DNA from 4 places in the Pacificispira sp. genome. Region 2 is predicted to be linked to each of the others. Evidence: predicted binding sites of a transcription regulator. Region 2 holds the regulator's gene; each other region holds the start of a gene.
What was found. Region 2 encodes PhoB, which activates phosphate uptake and scavenging genes when phosphate is short. Its sites were predicted from a motif close to TNTCATAAAACTGTCA; they were not measured.

Region 1 (5,364 bases), on a different contig from region 2:
ATGATCGGCGGCCCGGGCAGTGCCGCCGCCCCCTGCAGAACGCCCGATAGGCCCCCGGTTGTCAGGCTTCTCGCCAAGGAGAGCGCGCCGCGCAGGCGCAGTCCGGCCAGCAGCGCGACGGCCGTCGCCAGGGCGACGGCGTTGGCGCAGACCGCTACCGTGCCCGCCTCGACATAAGTCAGGATCCATATCCCCGCAGGCATGCAGACAGCGGCCGCAGATGCCAGTATCAGGACGTCTCGCTTATCGATTCGCTTCCAGGCCTCGGCCAGCAGGAAGACCGACGCAGGGCTGTCCAGGATCGAAAGCACCGGCACCATGAAAGCCGGCGTCAGCAACGCGCCGCCGATCGGCATCATGATCAACCCGATGCCGAACCCGGACAGACCGCGCGCGACACCGGCGATGGCGGCCAGGATGGCGACGACCCACCAGTCAAAGGTCAGCAGAAGGTCCACGATCCTTGCCTGTGCGGCCGCTCAGCCGGCCTTGCGATGGGCGACCTTTTCGGCCATCAGGCACAGGATTTCCCACATGATCGTGACCCCCGCCAGCGCGGTCGCGCCGGACGGGTCGAAGGGCGGTGCGACCTCGACGACATCCGCCCCGACAATATCCAGGCCGCGCAGTCCCCGCACCATGCGCTGCGCTTCATGAGTGGAATAGCCGCCGATCTCCGGCGTGCCCGTGCCGGGCGCGTAAACCGGATCCATCCCGTCGACATCGAAGGAGATATAGGCCGGACCGCCGCCGACAATTTCCCGCGCCAGTTCCGCGACCTTGTCGGGTCCCAGGTCGAAATATTCCTCGATCTCGACGACGCGGATACCCTGCGCCAATCCCCATTCCTTGTCCTTGGGGTGATACAGGCCGCCGCGGATACCGATCTGGATCGTGCGTTTCGGGTCCAGCAGCCCTTCCTCGATGGCGCGACGGAAGGGCGTGCCGTGCGTATACATCGCCCCACCGAAATAGCGGTCCCAGGTATCCGTATGGGCATCGAAATGAACCATGCCCAGCGGGTTCGATGTGTCCGCAATGGCGCGCATGATCGGCAGCGAGATCAGATGGTCGCCGCCCGCCGTCAGCGGCAGAATGCCTTTCGCATGAATCTTTCGGAAATGCCCTTCGACCCGTTCCAGCGTGTCTTCCAATTGGATCGGATTGACCGGGCTGTCCCCCAGATCGGCGCAGTTCGCCAGGTCGAAAGGCATGATGCCGGTGACGTGATGGCAATTGCGCATCATGGTCGACATGTCGCGCATCTGACGCGGCCCGTGCCGGGCGCCCGCCCGATTCGTCGTCCCGCCATCCCAGGGGACGCCCGTGATGCCGATATCGACCGCATCCGCTTTCTCCGGCGCCAGATGGGGCAGCCGCATGAAGGTCGGTATACCGGCAAAGCGCGGCAGAACGGTTCCGGATACGGGTTTGAAATCGATCTCGTCGGACATGCGGGACACTCCTGGCAAACCGGGCTTGGCCCGGAAGCTTGGCGCAGGAGTCGGAGGGCCGCAAGCGGCCCCCGGCATTCCCCTGTCAGGGTACTGACATTCCCTTCGCCACCGCCGCGCGCTGCCCCAGTTCCGAGAACCAGCGCCAGACATTGGGCAGGGATTTCAGATCAATCTGATGCCATTCCCAGCGCGCGACCCACGGATAGATCGCGATATCGGCGACGCTATAGGCATCGCCCGCGATGAACGGGACTTCGCCCAGGCGCTTATCCAGGACACCGTAGAGCCGGTGCGCTTCCGTGCGATAGCGCTGTTCGGCATAGTCGGACTTGCCCGGATTGAAATGCAGGAAATGATTGGCCTGCCCGAACATCGGTCCGACGCCGCCCATCTGGAACATCAGCCATTCATTGACCTTGGTGCGCCGACGAAAATCGGACGGCCAGAGTTCACTGCCCGTCTTTTCGGCCAGATAGGTGAGAATCGCCCCAGTCTCGAATACCGAGATCGGCTCACCGCCCGGCCCATCCGGATCGACGATGGCCGGGATCTTGTTGTTCGGACTGATCTTCAGGAAATCCGGCGCGAATTGTTCGTCCTTGCCGATATTGACCGGATGAACGGAGTAAGGCAGCCCCAGCTCCTCGAGCATGATCGAGACCTTACGGCCGTTCGGCGTGCCCCAGGTATAGAGTTCGATTGTCATCGTACGCCCCTGCCCCTCACGAATTTCATTGCCGGTAAGGAGAGAGTAAGCGCGGCCGTCGCAAACGCCAAATATGGCGCAAAGGATTAGTGGTCGCTCTCTTCCAGGAATTGCTTGCCGAGGCCCGTGTCGTAGGCCTGACCCTCCGGCGTCAGGGCGATGTCGTGCAGTTGGGGACTGCGGACCAGGCCCTTGCGCGCCAATGCGACCCAGACAGCGGGATTGGAGAAGCCGCTGGCGTCCCGCGCCGACACCACAAAGGGGCCGACATGGACATGATCGCCATGGGCATGCGGTATCCGGGCCAGCCGGATGTCCCCAGTCGCCGGATCGGCAATGCCGCCATCGGGTTGGCGCGCGATGACCTGTGCCAGCGCAAGGGTCCGCGCCTGCAGTTTGTTCAGCTTCAATGGGTTGGGTTTCTGCATAACGATTTCCCTTACAGAACTCCGCGCATGGCCGCAACAGCGCAATAGACCTTCGGTAAACCCTTTCACAAATCTGAAACCGGTTTTGCACGCTGCTGCAATGCGAGGCGGGTAATCAGTAACCACACGACGGGTAGTTGGCCGCCGTGATGGGGGAACCTCCGCAAAGCCAAGCAAGGTCGACCGTACCGGATCGGCTGATTTTCGCATATCCGGTCACGAGGATATAATGCTCGAAATTCAATCACTTACAAAACAGTTCGGCACGGTCAAAGCAGTCAATTCGGTCAATCTGCAGATCGAAGAAGGCGCGATGGTCGGCATTATCGGGCGATCCGGCGCCGGGAAATCCACGGTGCTGCGCCTGATCAACCGTCTCGCGACGCCCAGCCAGGGCAAAATCCTGTTCAACGGCAAGGAAGTCAGCAACCTGTCCGGCAAGCCCCTGCGCGACTGGCAGGCCAATTGCGCCATGATTTTCCAGCAGTTCAATCTGGTGCCACGGCTGGACGTTTTGACCAACGTCATGTTGGGCCGCCTGAACCATGTCGGGACCCTGCGCAGCGTCTTCAAACTGTTCAGCGACAGAGAGCGCCTGGAAGCGCTGCTGGCGCTCGAGCGCCTGGGCATCGAGCAGACCGCTCTGCAACAGGCCGGGACGCTGTCCGGCGGCCAGCAGCAGCGCGTCGCCATTGCCCGCGCCCTGGTCCAGAAGCCGAAACTGATCCTAGCGGACGAGCCCATCGCGTCGCTGGATCCATTGAACGCGAAACTGGTCATGGATGCGCTGAAGCGGATCAACGAGGAGGACGGCATCACCGTCGTCTGCAACCTGCACACGCTCGACACCGCGCGGACCTATTGCGAGCGCATCGTCGGGATGAGCCAGGGAAAGATCGTTTTCGACGGTGGCCCGGACGACCTGACCACCGATCAAGCGCGCGAAATCTACGGTGCCGGCGAAGAGTTCAATGAGGCCGCCACCTCCACCTCGATCCGGTCCGAGGCGGACAAAAAGTCACCTGCTGCCGATGACGACGAGCCGGCGGCGGCGGGGAATGTCGTCAATCTCTGAGCATCAGCCGGAGAGATGACGGGCTCGTGTAAGCGGGGCGGCGGGGGGTCCTCCGCCCATTCGATCACATGTCAGAATTGGAAGGGTAGACCATGAAACTCAACACGATCGCGGCCGCAGTCACGACTGCCGCCGTCATGACCCTGGCCGGCGGTGCCGGTGCCCAGGAAATCTCCGAACTCCGCATCGGGATCCTGGGCGGCGAGAACGCCAATGACCGCCTGAAAGCCTATTCCTGCCTGGAAGAAAAAGTCGAAGACCTGCTGGGCGTCGAAGCCTCCGTCTTCGCCCCGGCCGACTATTCGGGCGTCATCGAAGGCCTGCTGGGCGGCAACCTGGACCTGGCCTGGCTGGGCGCGTCGGGCTACGCCGCTGTCTACCTGTCGAACCCGGACGCGGTTGAGCCGATCCTGGTCAAGGTCAACACCGATGGGTCCTACGGCTATTTTTCGATCGGCTTCGCGCGTATCGACAGCGGTATCTCCAACCTGGATGACATGAAGGGCAAGGTCTTTGCGTTCGGCGATCCGAACTCGACGTCCGGCTACCTGATCCCGTCCATCGAAATCCCGACCAAAGGCTATTCGATGAAGCCGGGCGAGTACTTCGGCGATGTCAAATTCGCCGGCGGTCACGAACAGACCATCGTTGGTGTCTTCAACGGTGACTTCGATGCCGGTGTGACCTGGGCCGACGGCTTGGGTGCCTGGGAAGAAGGCTTCAACTCCGGCGCGCTGCGCAAGGCGACCGATGCCGGCCTGGTCGACATGACCGAAATCCGCGAAATCTGGCGTTCGGACGTCATTCCGGAAGGCCCGTTCGTCGTCCGCAAGGATCTGCCGGAAGACGTGAAGGTCAAACTGACCGGCCTGTTGGCCAGCCTGCCGTCGATGGATCCGGATTGCGCCTATGGCGTCCTGGCCGGCGACGCGAAGGGCCTCGCCCCGATCACGCACAAAGCCTACGTTTCGGTTATCGAAGCCCGCAAAGCGAAGATCGATAACTAAGCATTTGCAGAATGCGCGCGGCGTCGCCGGACCACCCGGCGGCGCCGCCGCTCTTTAGTTAGTCGGTTTTCTTTGACGGATATGCGGCGATGAGCGATCAGGCCCTCAGCATCGGTGAGCTTCAAACCCACTTCTCGGAGATGGAGCACAAGCGGCGCCTCTACACGGCGCTGTTTCTCGGCGCCTCTCTTGTCGTCTTTTTCGGCGGCTTCTATATCGCCGATGACCTCAATTCCGGCGGGTTCTGGCAAGGCCTGGCCAAATTCTTCGATTATCCCTTTGAAATTGTCGTCGAGTCCATTGAGGCGGATCGCTGGGCCGGTTTGCTGGTCGATTATTTCCCAGCCCTGATCGAAACCGTCAACATGGCCGGGGTATCGACCTTGGTCGGCGCGTTGCTGGCCATGATCCTGGCGTTCTGTTCGTCGCGCAATTTGGGAATCTTCGCCCCGTTGGTGCCCATCGCGCGCCGAGCGATGGATATCACCCGCGCCTTTCCCGAACTGATCCTGGCCCTGTTTCTGATCTTCCTGTTGGGCGCGTCTCCCATCCCCGCGATGATCGCCGTCACGTTCCACACGGCCGGCGCACTGGGGAAACTCTTCTCGGAAGTGAATGAGAATATCGATTCCAAACCGCTGGAGGGGCTGCAGGCAACCGGCGCGACCTGGCTGCAACGCATGCGCTTCGG
Region 2 (5,364 bases):
GAAAACCACATCGGCGTGATAGCAGGTCTCGGTCAGGAAGATATCCTGGACGACCAGATGCTCCAGCTTGGCCAGCGCCTCGCGGGCATGTTTCGCATCCGGGTCCGACATGGCCGGGTTTTCGCCCATGATATACATGCCGGTGATCTCGTCCTCCAGAATGGCATGGACGATCTCGACCACCGTCAGGCCCCGGTTCGGGTCCAGCTTGGTGCCCCAGAAATTCTCGTACATCGTGCGGATTTCCTCCGCTTCGACGGACTTGTAATCCGGGAAGACCATCGGGATCAGGCCGGCATCGGACGCGCCCTGGACATTGTTCTGGCCGCGCAGCGGATGCAGGCCGGTACCGGGGCGGCCGACCTGGCCGGTGATCGCCGCCAGCGTGATCAGACAGCGCGAATTGTCGGTGCCGTGCACGTGCTGCGACACGCCCATGCCCCAGAAGATGATCGACTTTTCGGACCGGGCATAGGTGCGGGCGACCTCGCGGATCGTTTCGGCGTCGATGCCGCAGACCGGGGCCATTTCCTCCGGCGAAAAGCGTTTCGCGTTTTCCTTCACCGCCTCGTAATTGTCGACGCGGGCCTGGACGAATTGCTCGTCGACCAGGCCTTCCTCGATGATCGTGTGGATCATCGCGTTCAACAGCGGGACGTCCCGGCCCGGCGTGAACTGCAGATGCTTCCAGGCATAGCGCGCCAGGTTCTGGCCGCGCGGATCCATGATGATCAGTTTCGCGCCGCGCTTCGCCGCCTGTTTCAGGAATGTCGCCGCCACCGGGTGATTCTGGGCCGGGCGCGCGCCGATGACGATCATGCAGTCGGCGTCCTTGGCCGCCGTGAAGGGCGCGGTGACGGCCCCGGAATTCACGCCTTCCATCAGCGCCGCGACCGACGAGGCATGGCACAGGCGGGTACAGTGATCGACATTGTTGGTGCCGAAACCGGTGCGGACCAGCTTCTGGAACAGATAGGCTTCCTCGTTCGAACCCTTGGCGGAACCGAACCCGGCCAGGGCCTTGCCGCCCTTCTCGTCCCGGATCTTCTTCAGGCCGTTGATCGCGACCTCCAGCGCCTCCTCCCAGCTCGCCTCGCGGAAATGGGTCAACGGGTTGGCCGGGTCGATTTCCATGTCCCAGGCCTTGCCGACGCCCTCCTTGCGGATCAGCGGCTTGGTCAGGCGGGCCGGATGGTTCGCGTAATCCATGCCGAACCGGCCCTTCACACAGAGCCGCTGTTCGTTGGCCGGGCCGTTCTTGCCCCGGACCTCGACAATCTTGTTGTCCTTCACATGGATTTCGGTCTGACAGCCGACGCCGCAGAACGGACAGACGCTGTCGACGACCTTGTCGGCCTTGCCCAGATAGACCTGATTGTCGTCGACCTTGGTTGCCGGCATCAGCGCGCCGGTCGGGCAGGCCTGGACGCATTCGCCGCAGGCGACGCAGGTGCTCTCGCCCATCGGGTCGTCGAAATCGAAGACGATCTTGGCGCCATGACCGCGATAGGCCATGCCGATGACATCGTTGACCTGCACTTCGCGGCAGGCGCGGACACACAGATTGCAGTGGATGCAGGCGTCCAGATTGACCCGCATCGCCGGGTGGCTGGCATCCGTCGCGGGGGTGGCACGGCGCGGGAAGCGCGACGTTTCGACATCCATCCGGTCGATCCAGGTCCAGAACTTGCTGTCGGTCTCATGGGCCTCTTCGCGTTCCGGCTGGTCCGCCAGCAGCAGTTCGAAGACCATGTCCCGCGACGCCTTGGCCCGCGCCGAGGCGGATTTGACCACCATGCCTTCGCTGGGCTTGCGGATGCAGGACGCCGCCAGGGTGCGCTCGCCCTCGATCTCCACCATGCAGGCACGGCAATTGCCGTCGGCGCGATAGCCCGGTTCCGGCTGCCAGCACAGATGCGGGATCTCGACGCCCGCACGCTGGGCAACCTGCCAGATGCTTTCGTCGCCATAGGCGGTCACGTCGCGGCCGTCGAGCTGGAAAGTGACGGTTTTCAACGCGGTATCGGGCATGGTCGGTCCTCTGTCTACGCGGATGTCGGGGCGCGGGTGCACAGTGTCACCGGACAGGCGCCGCCTGTCCAGCCGTGCCGCAGAGTGCCGCAGGGACCGTGGGAATTATAGCCAATATGCGGCGTCGAGGGAGATAGGAGCGTCAAGCGCCCCGGCGGCCGGTCAGGGGCCGCCGGTATTGAACGCTCAGCTCTGCGGCTCCAGGGCGTAGCCGGCGGAGCGGACGGTGCGGATCACGTCGGCCTCGCCGCCTTCGTTCAGGGCCTTGCGCAGGCGGCGGATATGCACGTCGACGGTGCGCAGCTCGACATAAACGTCGCGGCCCCAGACGGCGTCCAACAATTGTTCCCGGCTGAAGACCCGGCCCGGATGCTCCATGAAATGGCGCAGCAGGCGGTATTCCGTCGGGCCCAGCTTGATCTCGCGGCCGGCGCGGTGGACGCGGTGGGCGGCCAGATCCATCTGCAGATCGGCAACGCTCAGCGCCTCGTCCGACAGGGCCGGACGCGACCGGCGCAGCAGCGCGTGGACGCGGGCGGTCAGTTCGGCGGGCGAGAACGGCTTCGTGACGTAATCGTCGGCGCCGGAATCGAGGCCGCGAACCGTATCCGCCTCTTCGCCGCGCGCGGTCAGCAGGATGATCGGCAATTGCTTCGTTGCCGGGCGGCGGCGCAACTGGCGGCAGACCTCGATCCCCGACAATTGCGGCAGCATCCAGTCCAGCAGGACCAGATCCGGCGGGTTTTCCTCGATCGCGACCAGGGCTTCCTCGCCGTCGGACACGGCGTCGACCTCGAAACCCTGATGTTCGAGATTGTAGCGCAGCAACGTAACGACCGCAGTTTCGTCTTCGACGATCAGGATCTTGGGTTTCATGCCGCTCATCGGTTTGACCCCTCCGTGATCCCGGATGGCATCAGGCATCGCTCTCGTCCTTGTCTTCTCTAAGGTCGTCATCATCGTCGTCACCGTCTTCGTCTTCCGGCTGAAGCGTCGCATAGTTCGACGCATCGGCCTTCGGGCGCCGTTCGCCCAGGGCCACGCCTTCGACCTGGAAATGGATGGTTTCCGCGATATTGGTCGCGTGATCGCCGATCCGTTCCAGGTTCTTGGCGATGAAAAGAAGATGCGTGCAGGGCGTGATATGCCGCGGATCTTCCATCATGTAGGTCAGCAATTCGCGGAACAGGCTGGTATAAAGCGCGTCGACATCCTCGTCGGCTTCCCAGACCTCGATCGCCTTGCCGGTGTCGCCCTGCAGATGGGCGTCCATGACGTCCTTCAGCATGGCCTGAACCGGGCGGCCGATCCGCACCACGCCGCGCAGCAGCGGTTCGGCGGGCAATTGGTTCAACGCCAGGGCGCGCTTGGCGATATTCTTGGCGTAATCCCCGATCCGTTCGATATCCGACGAGGTGCGCAGCGTGGCCACGATATAGCGCAGATCGTTGGCGACCGGCTGGCGCAGGGCCAGCATGCGAACGACGAGGCTCTCGATCTCGCGCTCCAGCGCGTCGATTTCCTTGTCGCCGTCCTTGACGGTTTTCGCCAGCGCGTTGTCGCGTTTTTCGATCGCGGTCAGGGCATTGGTAAGCTGACTTTCCGCCAAACCGCCCATTCGGGAGATCAGCTTGGTCAGCTTTTTGAATTCCGCGTCATAGGCGGCAACGATGTGGCCGTGGGATACGTCTGCCATGATTTTCGTACTTTCTGTGAGAATCCTGTCGGGCCGCCGTCATCGGCAGGCCCGCCCAGTATACAGGATTCGTGCGATATCAGCCGAAACGGCCGGTGATATAGCCCTGGGTGCGTTCGTCCTTCGGATTGGTGAAGATCTGCTCGGTCTCGCCGTACTCCACCAGATTGCCCAGGTGGAAGAAGGCCGTCTTCTGCGAGACACGCGCCGCCTGCTGCATCGAGTGGGTCACGATTGCGATCGTGTAATTTTCGCGCAACTCGTGGATCAGGTCCTCGATCTTCGCCGTGGCGATCGGATCTAGGGCAGAACACGGCTCGTCCATCAGGATCACTTCCGGCGCGACCGCGATGGCGCGCGCGATACACAGGCGCTGCTGTTGGCCGCCGGACAGGCCGGTACCGGGCGAATCGAGCCGGTCCTTGACCTCTTTCCACAGGCCGGCCTTCTGCAGCGAGGTCTCGACGATCTCGTCCAGTTCCGCCTTGTTGCGGGTCAGGCCGTGGATACGCGGACCATAGGCGATGTTCTCATAGATCGACTTCGGGAAGGGGTTCGGTTTCTGGAAAACCATCCCGACCCGCGCGCGCAGATAGACCACATCGACGGAACGGTCGTAGATGTTTTCGCCGTCCATCGTGATGTCGCCGGTAACGCGGCAGATATCGACCACGTCGTTCATTCGGTTCAAGCAGCGCAGAAAAGTCGACTTGCCGCAGCCTGACGGGCCGATCAGCGCGGTGACCTCACGCTCCATGATGTCGATGTTGACGTCGAACAGGGCCTGCTTCTCGCCATAGAAGACGCAGACGTCCCGGCCCTTCACCTTGACCTCGCCAGTACCGGCCTTAACCGGGGCTCCGACAAACTTCGAGTCGTCCTCGGTGGGTTCGGATGCAGTGTCAGACATGTTCGTGGACATCTTTTCCTACCATTTTCTTTGAAAGCGTTGACGGAGCACGACTGCCACCAGGTTCATCACGACCAGGAATCCGATCAGTACCAGGATCGCCGCAGAGGTTCGGGCAACGAAGCCCCGTTCCGGGCTGTCCGCCCAGATGAAGATTTGTGTCGGCAACGCGGTCGCCGGATCCATGATCCCGCCGGGATCGGACGTGATGAAGGCGTTCATGCCGATGAGCAGGAGCGGCGCCGATTCTCCCAGCGCCTGAGCCAGGCCGATGATCGTCCCGGTCAGGATGCCGGGCATCGCCAGCGGCAAGACATGGTGCTGAACCACCTGCTGATGCGACGCGCCGATGCCGAACCCACCTTCGCGGATCGACGGCGGCACGGCCTTCAACGCGGCACGGGTCGAGATGATGATGGTCGGCAGCGTCATCAGGGACAGAACCATGCCGCCGACCAGCGGCGCGGATCGAGGCAGCCCGAAGAATTGGATGAAGACCGCCAGACCCAGCAGACCGAAGACGACCGACGGGACCGCCGCCAGATTGTTGATGTTCACTTCGATCAACGCCGTGATCCGGTTCTTCGGCGCGAATTCCTCCAGATAGATCGCCGCGGCGATGCCGACCGGGAAGCTGATCAGGAAACAGACCAGAAGCGCGTAGAACGACCCGACGATGGCGCCGGACATGCCGGCCAGTTCCGGGAACCGGCTGTCGGCCGAGAAG
Region 3 (5,364 bases), on a different contig from region 2:
GGCGACGGCATCCTTAACCGCCTCGGTGCTGCCCAGATTGCAGGTCACGCGCAAATTGTCCGCGTGGCGCCCCAATGCCTGGCGAAGGGCGGTGCCGGTACCGCTATGCGCCTCGCCGCCGATCAGATCCAGGGTACCCAGTTCTTCGGGAGGGATCCGGCCTGCCTTGGCAAGCGAGGAACCACCCGCCGCGATGAGGGTCAGTGCTTCCGTCCGCCAGGGTCGGACCTGCAATCCCGGATCGGCGGGCGCCCATTCCATCACGGCGATATCGAGGATTCCTCTGGCAACCTTTGGGCCGAGCTCGGGGTTCTGGCCCGCTTCGATGGTCCAGGCGGCCGGCGGCTCCTCGGTATCCAGAAAGCGTTTGAGGTCCTCGGCGATGATGTAGGACGCGACGTTTCCGCTGCAGCCGATGCGCAAGCAGTTTTCCCGCGCGGCTTTTGAGAATGCCTTTGCCGAATCGAGCAATGCACGGGCATGCGGCAGAAGCCGAAACCCGTGCTGTGTCAGCGGCGAATTGTTGCGGCCGCGTTTGAACAGCGTCACTCCGAGCGTCTCCTCCAGCTTTCCGATCTGCTGGGACACGGTCGGTTGGGCCAGGCCCAGGCGGGACGCCGCGGCGCCGAACGCACCGGCTTCGGCAACTGCGACGAAGGCTTCGACTTGCGACAGGTTCAGCATCCGACCGCCTCGGCACGGTGACGGAGGGAAGCGGGGTTCACCAATGTTTCCGGAGGGGCACCCGCAAGCATCGACAGAATACTGTCCGCCGCCGACATTTCGATCTGTTCGCGCACTTGCGAGACGGCGGAGCCGATATGCGGTGTCAGGACGGTTCTGTCGCTGTTCAGCAGGTCAGGGTGAATGTGGCGCGGTCGGTCGGGACGGGTCCAATCTTCCATCTCGAAAGTGTCCGCCGCATAACCGCCCAATTGCCCGCCGGTCAGGGCTCTGGCGACGGCGGCTTCGTCCACAAGCGATCCGCGCGCGGGATTGATCAGGTAGGCGCCACGTTTCATTCCGGACAGGAAGGTATCGTCGACCAGCCGCAATGTCGCCGGCGTCAAATGCAGGCCGAGAACAACGAAATCCGCTCGCCGCAGCGCCTCCGCCATGTCCGTCCGGGTCGCCTGCACTTGTCTTTCGATGTCCGCCGATAGCGGCCTCTTGTCGACATAGAGGCGCTCGCAGTCGAAGCCGTTCAACATCTTCAAGACCGACTGGCCGACGGCACCGGCACCAAGGATCGCCACGGTCGATCCGTTTATGGAGCCACCATAAAACAGTGGGCGCCATCCTTTGAATCCCCCCTGCCGGACATAGACTTCCGCCGGACGCATATGTCGGGCGACGGAGATCATCAGGCCGATCGTCAATTCCGCGGTCGGCGCGGTCAGCAAATCCGGCACGTTGGTGACCGCGACGCCACGCCGGGTGCACGCGTCCATGTCGAAATTGTTGTAGCCCTTCAAGGCACCGGCGATCAGGCGCAACCTCGGACAGTCGGCCAGGAAGGCATCGTCGATCCATTCCGTCATGAACGCCATCAGGGCATCCGCATCGCGGCATCGTGCCGCCAATTCATCGCGGGACCAGGGATCCGAACCGACGTTTTCGACGATTTCACCGGCACGGGAGAGTTTCTCACGGACGCTCGAATGGACTTTGTGGGCCAAGACGATGCGCGGCGTTGAGGCGGGCCGAAGCATGGGCATTTTCCAATCCGTTAGATTTGTTTGCGCAAAGAGTCACAAAACTGACAAAGGTTCTAATTATTGTTTATCACGAATTAAATGGCACAAACATTACAAAAGACAATGTTTGGTAAGCCTGTTTGAAATCAAGCTGGTTGCGGCGGTCCACCGTCCGCTGGCCGCGGCGATCGCGATTGGTCTCGGAAAGGGGGAACCGTGTCTGTTGTCGAAAGGGAATTGTCCGATTTGCAGGGCACCGGTGAGCCGGCATCCGGAGAGGCGGTGCCGTCGAACGCGGCACAGAAGCCCTTTATCTCCGTTTCCGAGATCGAAGTCGTTTACGGCAACGGAACAGTGGCGTTGAAGCCGCTGTCCCTCGATCTATTCGACGACGCCGTAACCGTTCTGCTGGGTCCGTCCGGGGCCGGGAAATCGACGCTGCTGCGGTCGCTGAACCATCTGGTCGTTCCGAGCCGGGGCACCGTGTCGGTTCGGGGGCTAGGCACGTTGGGCAATGCCCAAACCCTGCGCGCGCATCGCCGCGGAACCGGGATGATCTTTCAACAGCATCAATTGATCGGCCGGCTGACGGCATTGCAGAACATTCTGATCGGACGGTTGGGTCATTACGGGACATGGCGCACCATGCTGCCGATGCCCGAAGGCGAAAAGCGCTGGGCGCTGGAATGCCTGGATCGGGTCGGTTTGCTCGAAAAGGCGCTGACCCGGTGTGACGCCCTCTCGGGCGGGCAGCAGCAACGCGTCGGGATCGCGCGGGCCATCGCGCAGCGACCGCGGATCGTCCTGGCCGACGAGCCGGTTGCGTCGCTGGATCCGGCGGCATCACGCCGGGTCCTTGGGTTGCTGCGCGATATCTGCCGCCAGGACCGGATTCCCGCCGTCATCAGCCTGCATCAGCTTGAATACGCCCGCACATTCGCGGACCGCATTATCGGTCTGGCGGAAGGACGGGTGGTGTTCGACGGGCCGCCCGCGGCCCTGACCAAGGGCGTTCTGGACCGAATTTACGGACCGGTTTCGGAAATTGCCGACTAGTTCCAATCCGACAATGGAGATGACGCATGAAACGCTTTCTAACTTCTGTGGCCGCTGCTCTGACGGCCGGCCTCGTATCGACTTCCGCCATGGCGCAGGACTACAACCCGGACACGCTCCGGATCGCCCTCCTGCCTGACGAAAACGCGGCCACGGTCATTCAGGACAACAAGCCCTTGCAGGACTATCTCGCGACCGCTCTGGGCAAGGAAATCGAATTGGTCGTGACGACCGACTATTCGTCGATGATCGAGGCGACGCGGTTCGGCCGGATCGACATCGCCTATTTCGGCCCGGCATCCTACACGATTGCCAAAGACCGAATGGCGGGCGGCGATTTGGATATCGAGCCCTTCGCGGCGCGCCTCAAGGACGGATCGACGACCTATCAATCGGTTCTGATCGCCGGCAAGGATACCGGCCTTACGGCTCTGGACCAGATCAAGGGCAGCGGCATCAATGTCGCGTTCGGCGATCAGGCGTCGACCTCCAGTCACTTCGCTCCGAAGTACACGTTGATGAAGGCCGGCATCATGCCGTCCGAGGACTATTCCGAGAATTTCACGGGCGCCCATGACGCCGTCGCGCGCAATGTCGAACTGGGCAATGCGGAAGTGGGCGGGCTGAGCCGACCGATCTTCGAGCGCCTTATCCAGAAAGGCACGATCGACGGCGACAAGATTGTCGTGCTCGGATACTCGGACTCGATCCCGCAATATCCCTGGGTCATGCGTTCGGACATGGCGCCGGAACTCAAGACCGCGATCGTCGACGCCTTCCTGAGCCTGAAGAAGGGCACGCCGGACGGCGACAGTGTCCTGAAACCGTTTAAGGCGGACGGTTTCGCGGCGATCCGGGACAGCGACTACGACATCATTCGGGCGATCCGCCAGAACGTGCAGGGCGAGTGACCTGACCGGGGCACGGCGTCGATCAAGGACGACGCCGTGCCTCGTCGATTTTCAATGTGGGCGAGGGTAAGTACATGACGGAACGAACACGCGGGTTGGCCGCCTCGCAATCCGGGATCGGGGACATTCTGGCGACCGAACGCCGCAGTCGTCGTGGTGCCATTTTCCGCCTTGTGCCGGTCGCGCTGGCGATCCTGGTCTGCGGCTACGTGACGGGATTGTTCGACGGCGGGCGAATGGCGGACGGTATCCCGGCCATCCTGACCATGACCGGCGAAATGATACCGCCCGATTTTTCCCGCTGGCGGAACTGGGTCGGGCCGATGCTCGATACCGTGGCGATGTCGGTTGCGGGAACGGCACTGGCGGTCTTCTTCTCGGTGCCATTGGCATTTCTGGCCGCGCGGAACACGTCGCCCAATCAGGCGACCTATCACGTGGCACGGTCAGTCTTGAACGCGCTGCGCTCGATCCCCGAACTGATCATGGGTATCGTCTTCGTCGCGGCGGTCGGCTTCGGCATGCTGCCCGGCGTTCTGGCGCTGGGGCTGCATTCGGTCGGTATGGTCGGCAAGTTCTTTGCCGAGGCGATCGAACATGCCCATCCGGCCCCGATCGAGGCGGCCGCCGCCACTGGCGCGACCCGCGTCCAGGTCATCACCCATGGCGTCCTGCCGCAGGTCCTTCCGAACTTCTTCGACGTTAGCATGTATCGCTGGGAGTATAATTTCCGCGCCTCGACGGTAATGGGCATGGTCGGCGCGGGCGGTATCGGGACCGAGCTCGTCGGCTCCCTGCGGCTTCTGGATTATCCGCAGGTGGCGGCGCTGCTGCTTCTCATCCTGCTTGCGGTAACTCTGGTGGACGGGTTGAGCAATCTATTGCGCCGCCGTTTCGGTTAGAGGGGTAGGCCGTCGGGTGCCGGTCCGCCGGTAACCCAGTCCAGCAGTTCGACCGTGTGGATCACCGGGATGGCCGTGCCGCCGGCGATCTGCTGTATGCAGCCGATATTGCCGGCCGCCACCACATCCGGCTGTGTCGCCTCGATATTGCGGACCTTGCGCGCCTTCAGCCGCTCGGCCAGTTCCGGCTGCAGCAGGTTGTAGGTCCCGGCGGACCCGCAGCACAAATGCCCCTCGGCGGGGCTGACGACCTTGAACCCGGCCTGGTTCAACAGCGTTTTCGGCAGGGCCGTGATCTTCTGGCCGTGCTGCATCGAACAGGCGGAGTGATAGGCGACGGTCAGGTCCGGTTTGCGGGTCGGTTTCGGCGCGCCGATTGTGTCCAGATACTCGGTGATGTCCTTCGTGATCGCCGACACGCGGGCGGCGTCATCGCTCAGCACCGGATCGGTGCGGAACATGAAGCCGTAATCCTTGACCGTCGTACCGCATCCGGATGCGTTGATGATCACCGCGTCCAGCCCATCGCCGTCCATTTCCCGTGTCCAGGCGCGGATATTGGCGGCGGCCTGACCGTGGCTGGTTTTGGTGTCGCCCATATGGTGGACCAGCGCACCGCAACAGCCCGCTCCCTGCGCCACGACCACTTCGATTCCCATCCGGGTCAGCAGGCGGATCGTCGCCTCGTTGATCTTGGGCTGCAGCACCTGCTGCGCACAGCCGGTCATCAGCGCCACCCGCCCGCGTTTGACGCCTTCCGCCGGGATCGTCTGGGGCACATCCCAGGCCGACGGTTTC
Region 4 (5,364 bases), on a different contig from region 2:
CGGCGTCCCCTCCGCAACCGACACTCCGGCGTGAAGTTCCTCGGCGATACGGCGCACGACCCAGAGACCCAACCCCCCGGAATCCGAGGGTGGATGTATCGTCGAACCGGACGACAGAACCCTTCTTGCCGCTGCGGGAAGTCCTTGGCCCTGGTCGGATACCGACAGTTCGTACCTGTCCGGGGTGGTTCGGCAGGCCAGCGTTACCGTCGACCCCGCCGGGGATGCCTGACTGGCATTCAGAAGAAGGTTCAGCAATGCCTGGCGTAATGGACCCGCAGGCAAATCGATCTTCCCTTCAGCAAGATCGCCTGTCTCGATCTCCAGATTCTGGCCCTTTCGCTCCATTTCGGGTCTGAGAAGCAATTTCAGATCCTGAAAATCCTGAACGGAAAGCGGCCGTGTCGCCCGTTCGGCCCGATAGGTCGCCAGTGTCGCTGATACTACTTCCTTGATCCCCTGCAATCCGCGCTGGACCAGATCGAGCGACCGGTTCCGGACATCGCTGTCGGCGCCATGCTTCCTCAGCGTGTTGACTGCATTCATCAGCCCACCAAGTGGATTGTTGATCTCGTGCGCCATACCGGACGCCAGTCGACCGAGACTGGCCAACTTTTCCTCCTCCGACAATTGGCGGGCCAGCAATGTGCGGTCCCGTTCCGCCTCCACGAGTGCGTTATAGGCGTGATACAGGCGCCTCGCCTCATGGTCGGATGTCGCCAGTTCCTGTTGCGAGATAAGTCGCGCCTGCCCGGACGCCGCCGCGGTCATGTGGCTTTCCAGTATTTGCATCGGCTTCACCATCTGCCGGACGGTCGCGAACCCGATGAGCGCAATCAATCCGGTCAGCAATCCGTTCGTCACCAGAAGCGTCAGCAGCACCCTCTGCCGTTCCGCCAATAGAGACGAGACGTCGAAGATGACGAAAACCGCACCGATATTCTGTCCCTGATAATCGATCCGACGCTTGGCATAACCGCGCCGCTCGGCAGTCGCGATCGCAACCCCCTCGCCGGGAAAGAGCGATGTGAAGGACTGGGGCAACTCTCCCAAGGTCGGGCGTGCTTCAGGCCGGTCGGACGCCAAGGTCAAACCTTCCTCGGATGCAACGACCGTTTCCAGTGGCACGATTTCACCGTCGGTCGGACGCACTCTGACGATGGCGTCGTAGATTTCCCAACTGTCTTGCCGCAGGACTGATGGCGAAATCGAGGCGATGATTCCATCCAGATAGGAGGAGGCCAACCCGCTGAGCCGGTCTTCCTGAATCTGGTGAAGGCGCGACAGCACACGTTCGGAGATTGCCGCCGAAACCGCGATCATCAGAATCGCCACGGTGATCGGCACCCGCAATGTCAGGGGAAGTCGCCGGAAGCGGGTCAGCATACCCTTCACAGCACCCCCTTCAAGGCCTCGACCTTTTCGGCAATGGACCGGTATATCTCGTCCTCAGGGAGGCTGAACCCTGTCAGTCGCAGCATGCGCAAAACGTCCCGCCCCTCTTCGCTTTCCGACATGGCAAGAAATGCCTGTGAAAGCGATTGCATTTTCTCAGTTTGGGCGACCCGTCTATTGGCGGCGACAGGGGGGAAGCCCAGCCATTCAGATCGCCTTAGAATACGCGTCCGATTGACGAGTTCAGGTTCGATCTCGCGCATCACCTCCCAGACATACCCATCGACACTGCCGGATTGTGCCAGACGCGATGCGACGGCTCGGATCACATTGCGATGGCCGTAGGTAAACATGGCATCTCGAAAGAACCGGTTCGGCGACAGATCGAGTTCGTGCAACAGGGCCTGAGTTACCAGATAGCCGGAGTTGGAATCAGGGTCGGAATAGGCGTGAATATCCCCGCCCAGTTCTTCGATCGATTCCACCGCACGGTCCGACCCGACGATAAGATAGGAGCGATAGTATGGGCTCCCGTTCCAATCCGGAACGGCCACTAGATCCAGGGCATCCCGGAACTTGACGAACGGGTAGCCGCAAATCCAGGCGGCATCGAGTTCCCCGGTAACCAGTAGCGATGTGACTTCCTGGTAGGTTCTTCGGGTAACAAGTTCGACATCATGGCCGGTTGCCTTTGCGAGGTAGTGCCGTAGCCCGCCAAGCAGTTCCAAGTCATTGGTAAGAAAGACGGGGGTCAGCCCGAAACGGATCGTGCCGGCCTTCTTCCCGGAAGCGACCACAGCCCCTGTTCCGCCGACAGTCATACCGAACGACACACAGAGTGCCGCGAGCAATTGCCGTCGGCCCAATCGATACCGGTCGCCAACGCTGGACACGCGTTGTCCCCGCATGGTTCCTCCCCAGGGCGCATTTTCATTGTTTTGCGGATACTATGCCCTAACCGGACAATCTCAAAACACTGTCATTGCCGCCAGCACCGATACCGTCCGGACGGGACCGTCGCGTTCGAAGGCACTTCAACAAGGCTAAGCGCCGGTTATCGCACGGGCCTTCACCCTGATCTGCCCTAATATTTATGGACGCAGTGCTCTTAGTATTGAAGCGAAGGATTGTCCTTCGGATCTGACGGTATTGAGCGAAGAGCTGCGTTCGTTCCTTTGAGGAGTCGGACGCCAGATCCTGAAGCTCAGCCGGTCGGTGTTCGGATTTGCATGGATTGAAAGGATTGCGCCGGACGAATTGAGAGGTCAGGGCCAGCGGCGCACGGCAGGAACGAAGGTCCGCGCAAGGGAAAAAGAATGTTTGAAAGTCGAAATTGAACGAACTTTAAAGCCCGAACGGCACCACCACTAAGTGGTTGAAAAGTTTGGTGGCCCCGGCAGGACTCGAACCTGCAACCATCCGCTTAGAAGGCGGGTGCTCTATCCGGTTGAGCTACGGGGCCGGACGCCGCGGCGGGATGTCTAGTCGCGGCCCCGCGGTCGGTCAACGCTCAATGGGTCCAGGGGCGCTTACGCCCATTCGCGAAATTATCGGCATAGGCCTTCGGTTTGATCTGACGGTCCTTAGGCTTTTCGACCGTATAGGCATACCCGTGCTTCTCGGCGTAGGAGATCGCTTCTTCAGCCGTATCGAAGCTGAGCTGTACCTGCTTGCGCGTGTCGGCCGATCCGACCCAGCCCATCAGCGCATCCGGCCGCCCGGCGTCGGTCGGCTCGAATTCCAGGATCCAATCCCGGGTCTTGCCGCGGCCGGATTGCATGGCGGTTTTTGTGGGCTTGAAGATCCTGACTTCCACTGTCCCCTCCCTGGGCGAGGCAAATTCCGTAACGAACGGGTCTTACCACGCTTCGGCGGGATTATTCCAGCCTGCAAGCACAGTTCAGATTCACCCTCATAACCGGCGTGACGTCTTCGAGGGTCATCACATGGCCCCCCGTCTCGGACCATTTTGTCATTCTCGACAACGCAACTGGATCGAAGGGGTACGGATGATTAAACATTCAAAAGGTGCCGTTTCGCCCCCATGGCACAAGCACGGTCTGTCCAAATAGTTGATACGATTCAGAAATTGAAATGCCGCGTCCTGATCGTCGATGACAACGCGCCAGTGAAAATGCTGTTTCGCGAGTTGCTGCTGAAGGAAGGCGTTGCGTCAATTTCGGAGGCGGAGAATGGCGTTGAAGGCCTCCCCCATCTGGAGGCACGGCCGGCAAAAGGCGCCGATACCTGGGATCTGTAAAAGATTGGCCGACAGTGACCGATTCCGGGTCCTCCCGGTTTCCTTTATTTTGTAGGGCTGCAGAGTCCCAGAGCGGCGGTGGCCCAACGGGCGGGTTTGTATCGACCCGCCCCTATAACTCTCCCCAGCAGCCTCTATGAACAGAGGGGCGTTACCGCACCGGCATTTGCCCTGGTGCATGCATTCTGCACAGGTCCGTTCGATCCCCTGCCCGCTTGCGGCGAAATCAATCGCCTTCCACATTGACATGAATATTGATTCATGTTTCATAATTTGCCTAGAACATACAAACAGGGAGGACTATCCAGATGAAGAGAACGTTTATGGTAGGCTTGGCCGCTTCGTTAAGCGCCATGCTGGCGACGACCGCACTCGCCGAAATCCGAATTGCACATGTCTATGGCAAGACCGGGGCCCTGGAAGCCTATGCCGCACAGTCACACCAGGGTTTGATGCTGGGGCTTGAATACGCAACAGGCGGCACGATGGAAATCAACGGCGAGCCGATCGTCGTCATCGAAAAGGACACCCAGGTGAAACCGGACCTCGGCAAGGCAATGCTGGCGGAGGCCTTCGGTGACGATGACGCTCATATTGCCGTCGGGCCTGTGTCCTCCGGCGTCGCACTGGCGATGCTGCCGGTCGCTGAAGAATACGAGCGCATCCTGATTGTGGAGCCGGCCGTGGCCGACTCGATCACCGGCGAAAACTGGAACCGTTTCATCTTCCGGACCGGGCGCAACTCGTCACAGGACGCCATCGCGAATGCCGTGGCGCTGGGCGGCGAAGGGGTGACCGTTGCCACACTGGCGCAGGATTACGCGTTCGGCCGGGACGGTGTCGCCGCCTTCAAGGAAGCCCTCGAAGCAACTGGGGCGACACTGGCGCATGAGGAATATGTACCGACAGACACGACTGATTTCACCGCCGCGGCCGAACGCATCTTTCAGGCCATGGCCGACATCGAGGGGGAAAAGAAACTCTTCATCATCTGGGCCGGTGGCGGCAATCCGATGGGCAAGCTCAATGCCATGGATCCGTCCCGTTTCGGCATCGAAATCGCGTCCGGCGGCAACATTCTGGCGGCCCTGACGGCCTACAAGGAACTGCCCGGCATGGAAGGCGCCACCTATTACTACTACGAGATCCCCAAGAACCCGGTGAATGACTGGCTTGTGGAGCAGCATCTCGATCGGTTCGGCACGCCCCCGGACTTCTTCACCGCGGGCGGAATGGCGGCTGGAATTGCCGTCGTGGAAGCGATCCGCAAAGCAGGCGGCGCAGAAGATACCGAAGCGCTGATTGCGGCCATGGAAGGCATGGAGTGGGAAACGCCGAAGGGCACCATGCGGTTCCGCAAGGACGACCACCAGGCCATGCAGACCATGTACCACTTCCGGACCGAAATTCAGGACGGAAAGGACTATGGTGTTCCGGTTCTGGTGCGTGAAATCGGTATGGACGAAATGGACATTCCGATCCGCAACTGATCCGCACGGGCGGGCACCGGATCGGCGCCCGCCCCTGCTCCGCCCTTGCCGCTGTCACAGCCCTTCCCGCCGAAAGTGTGACTTCATGACCCGGACACTCCTGGAAACCGACGGCCTTACCGTGCGCTTTGGTGGTCACGTCGCCGTCGATGCGGTGACCTGTTCCTTTCGCGCCGGCGAACTGACCGCGATCGTGGGGCCGAACGGGGCCGGCAAGAC

Region 1: a site for PhoB is predicted at 2,655-2,670, ahead of phnC (phosphonate ABC transporter ATP-binding protein). Genes of this name have one in related genera too.
Region 3: a site for PhoB is predicted at 1,750-1,765, ahead of phnC (phosphonate ABC transporter ATP-binding protein). Genes of this name have one in related genera too.
Region 4: a site for PhoB is predicted at 2,362-2,377, ahead of ACO06O_RS09295 (PhnD/SsuA/transferrin family substrate-binding protein). Genes of this name have one in related genera too.

Annotation. Positions count from the first base shown of each region.
Region 1 is NZ_CBDDHE010000003.1:683,386-688,749, reverse strand. It holds gene ACO06O_RS06920 (sulfite exporter TauE/SafE family protein) at 1-458, opposite strand, end outside; gene speB (agmatinase) at 480-1,454, opposite strand; gene ACO06O_RS06910 (glutathione S-transferase family protein) at 1,540-2,163, opposite strand; gene ACO06O_RS06905 (hypothetical protein) at 2,250-2,591, opposite strand; gene phnC (phosphonate ABC transporter ATP-binding protein) at 2,821-3,666, shown strand; gene phnD (phosphonate ABC transporter substrate-binding protein) at 3,759-4,673, shown strand; gene phnE (phosphonate ABC transporter, permease protein PhnE) at 4,763-5,364, shown strand, end outside.
Region 2 is NZ_CBDDHE010000011.1:25,122-30,485, reverse strand. It holds gene fdhF (formate dehydrogenase subunit alpha) at 1-2,031, opposite strand, end outside; gene phoB (phosphate regulon transcriptional regulator PhoB) at 2,218-2,955, opposite strand; gene phoU (phosphate signaling complex protein PhoU) at 2,948-3,727, opposite strand; gene pstB (phosphate ABC transporter ATP-binding protein PstB) at 3,807-4,637, opposite strand; gene pstA (phosphate ABC transporter permease PstA) at 4,656-5,364, opposite strand, start outside.
Region 3 is NZ_CBDDHE010000002.1:759,513-764,876, reverse strand. It holds gene ACO06O_RS03585 (LysR substrate-binding domain-containing protein) at 1-684, opposite strand, end outside; gene ACO06O_RS03580 (phosphonate dehydrogenase) at 678-1,718, opposite strand; gene phnC (phosphonate ABC transporter ATP-binding protein) at 1,914-2,753, shown strand; gene phnD (phosphate/phosphite/phosphonate ABC transporter substrate-binding protein) at 2,780-3,664, shown strand; gene phnE (phosphonate ABC transporter, permease protein PhnE) at 3,739-4,566, shown strand; gene glcF (glycolate oxidase subunit GlcF) at 4,563-5,364, opposite strand, start outside.
Region 4 is NZ_CBDDHE010000004.1:201,428-206,791, reverse strand. It holds gene ACO06O_RS09300 (sensor histidine kinase) at 1-1,386, opposite strand, end outside; gene ACO06O_RS09295 (PhnD/SsuA/transferrin family substrate-binding protein) at 1,392-2,303, opposite strand; tRNA gene ACO06O_RS09290 (tRNA-Arg) at 2,781-2,857, opposite strand; gene ACO06O_RS09285 (ETC complex I subunit) at 2,906-3,211, opposite strand; gene ACO06O_RS09280 (response regulator transcription factor) at 3,485-3,655, shown strand; gene ACO06O_RS09275 (substrate-binding domain-containing protein) at 3,964-5,145, shown strand; gene ACO06O_RS09270 (ABC transporter ATP-binding protein) at 5,231-5,364, shown strand, end outside.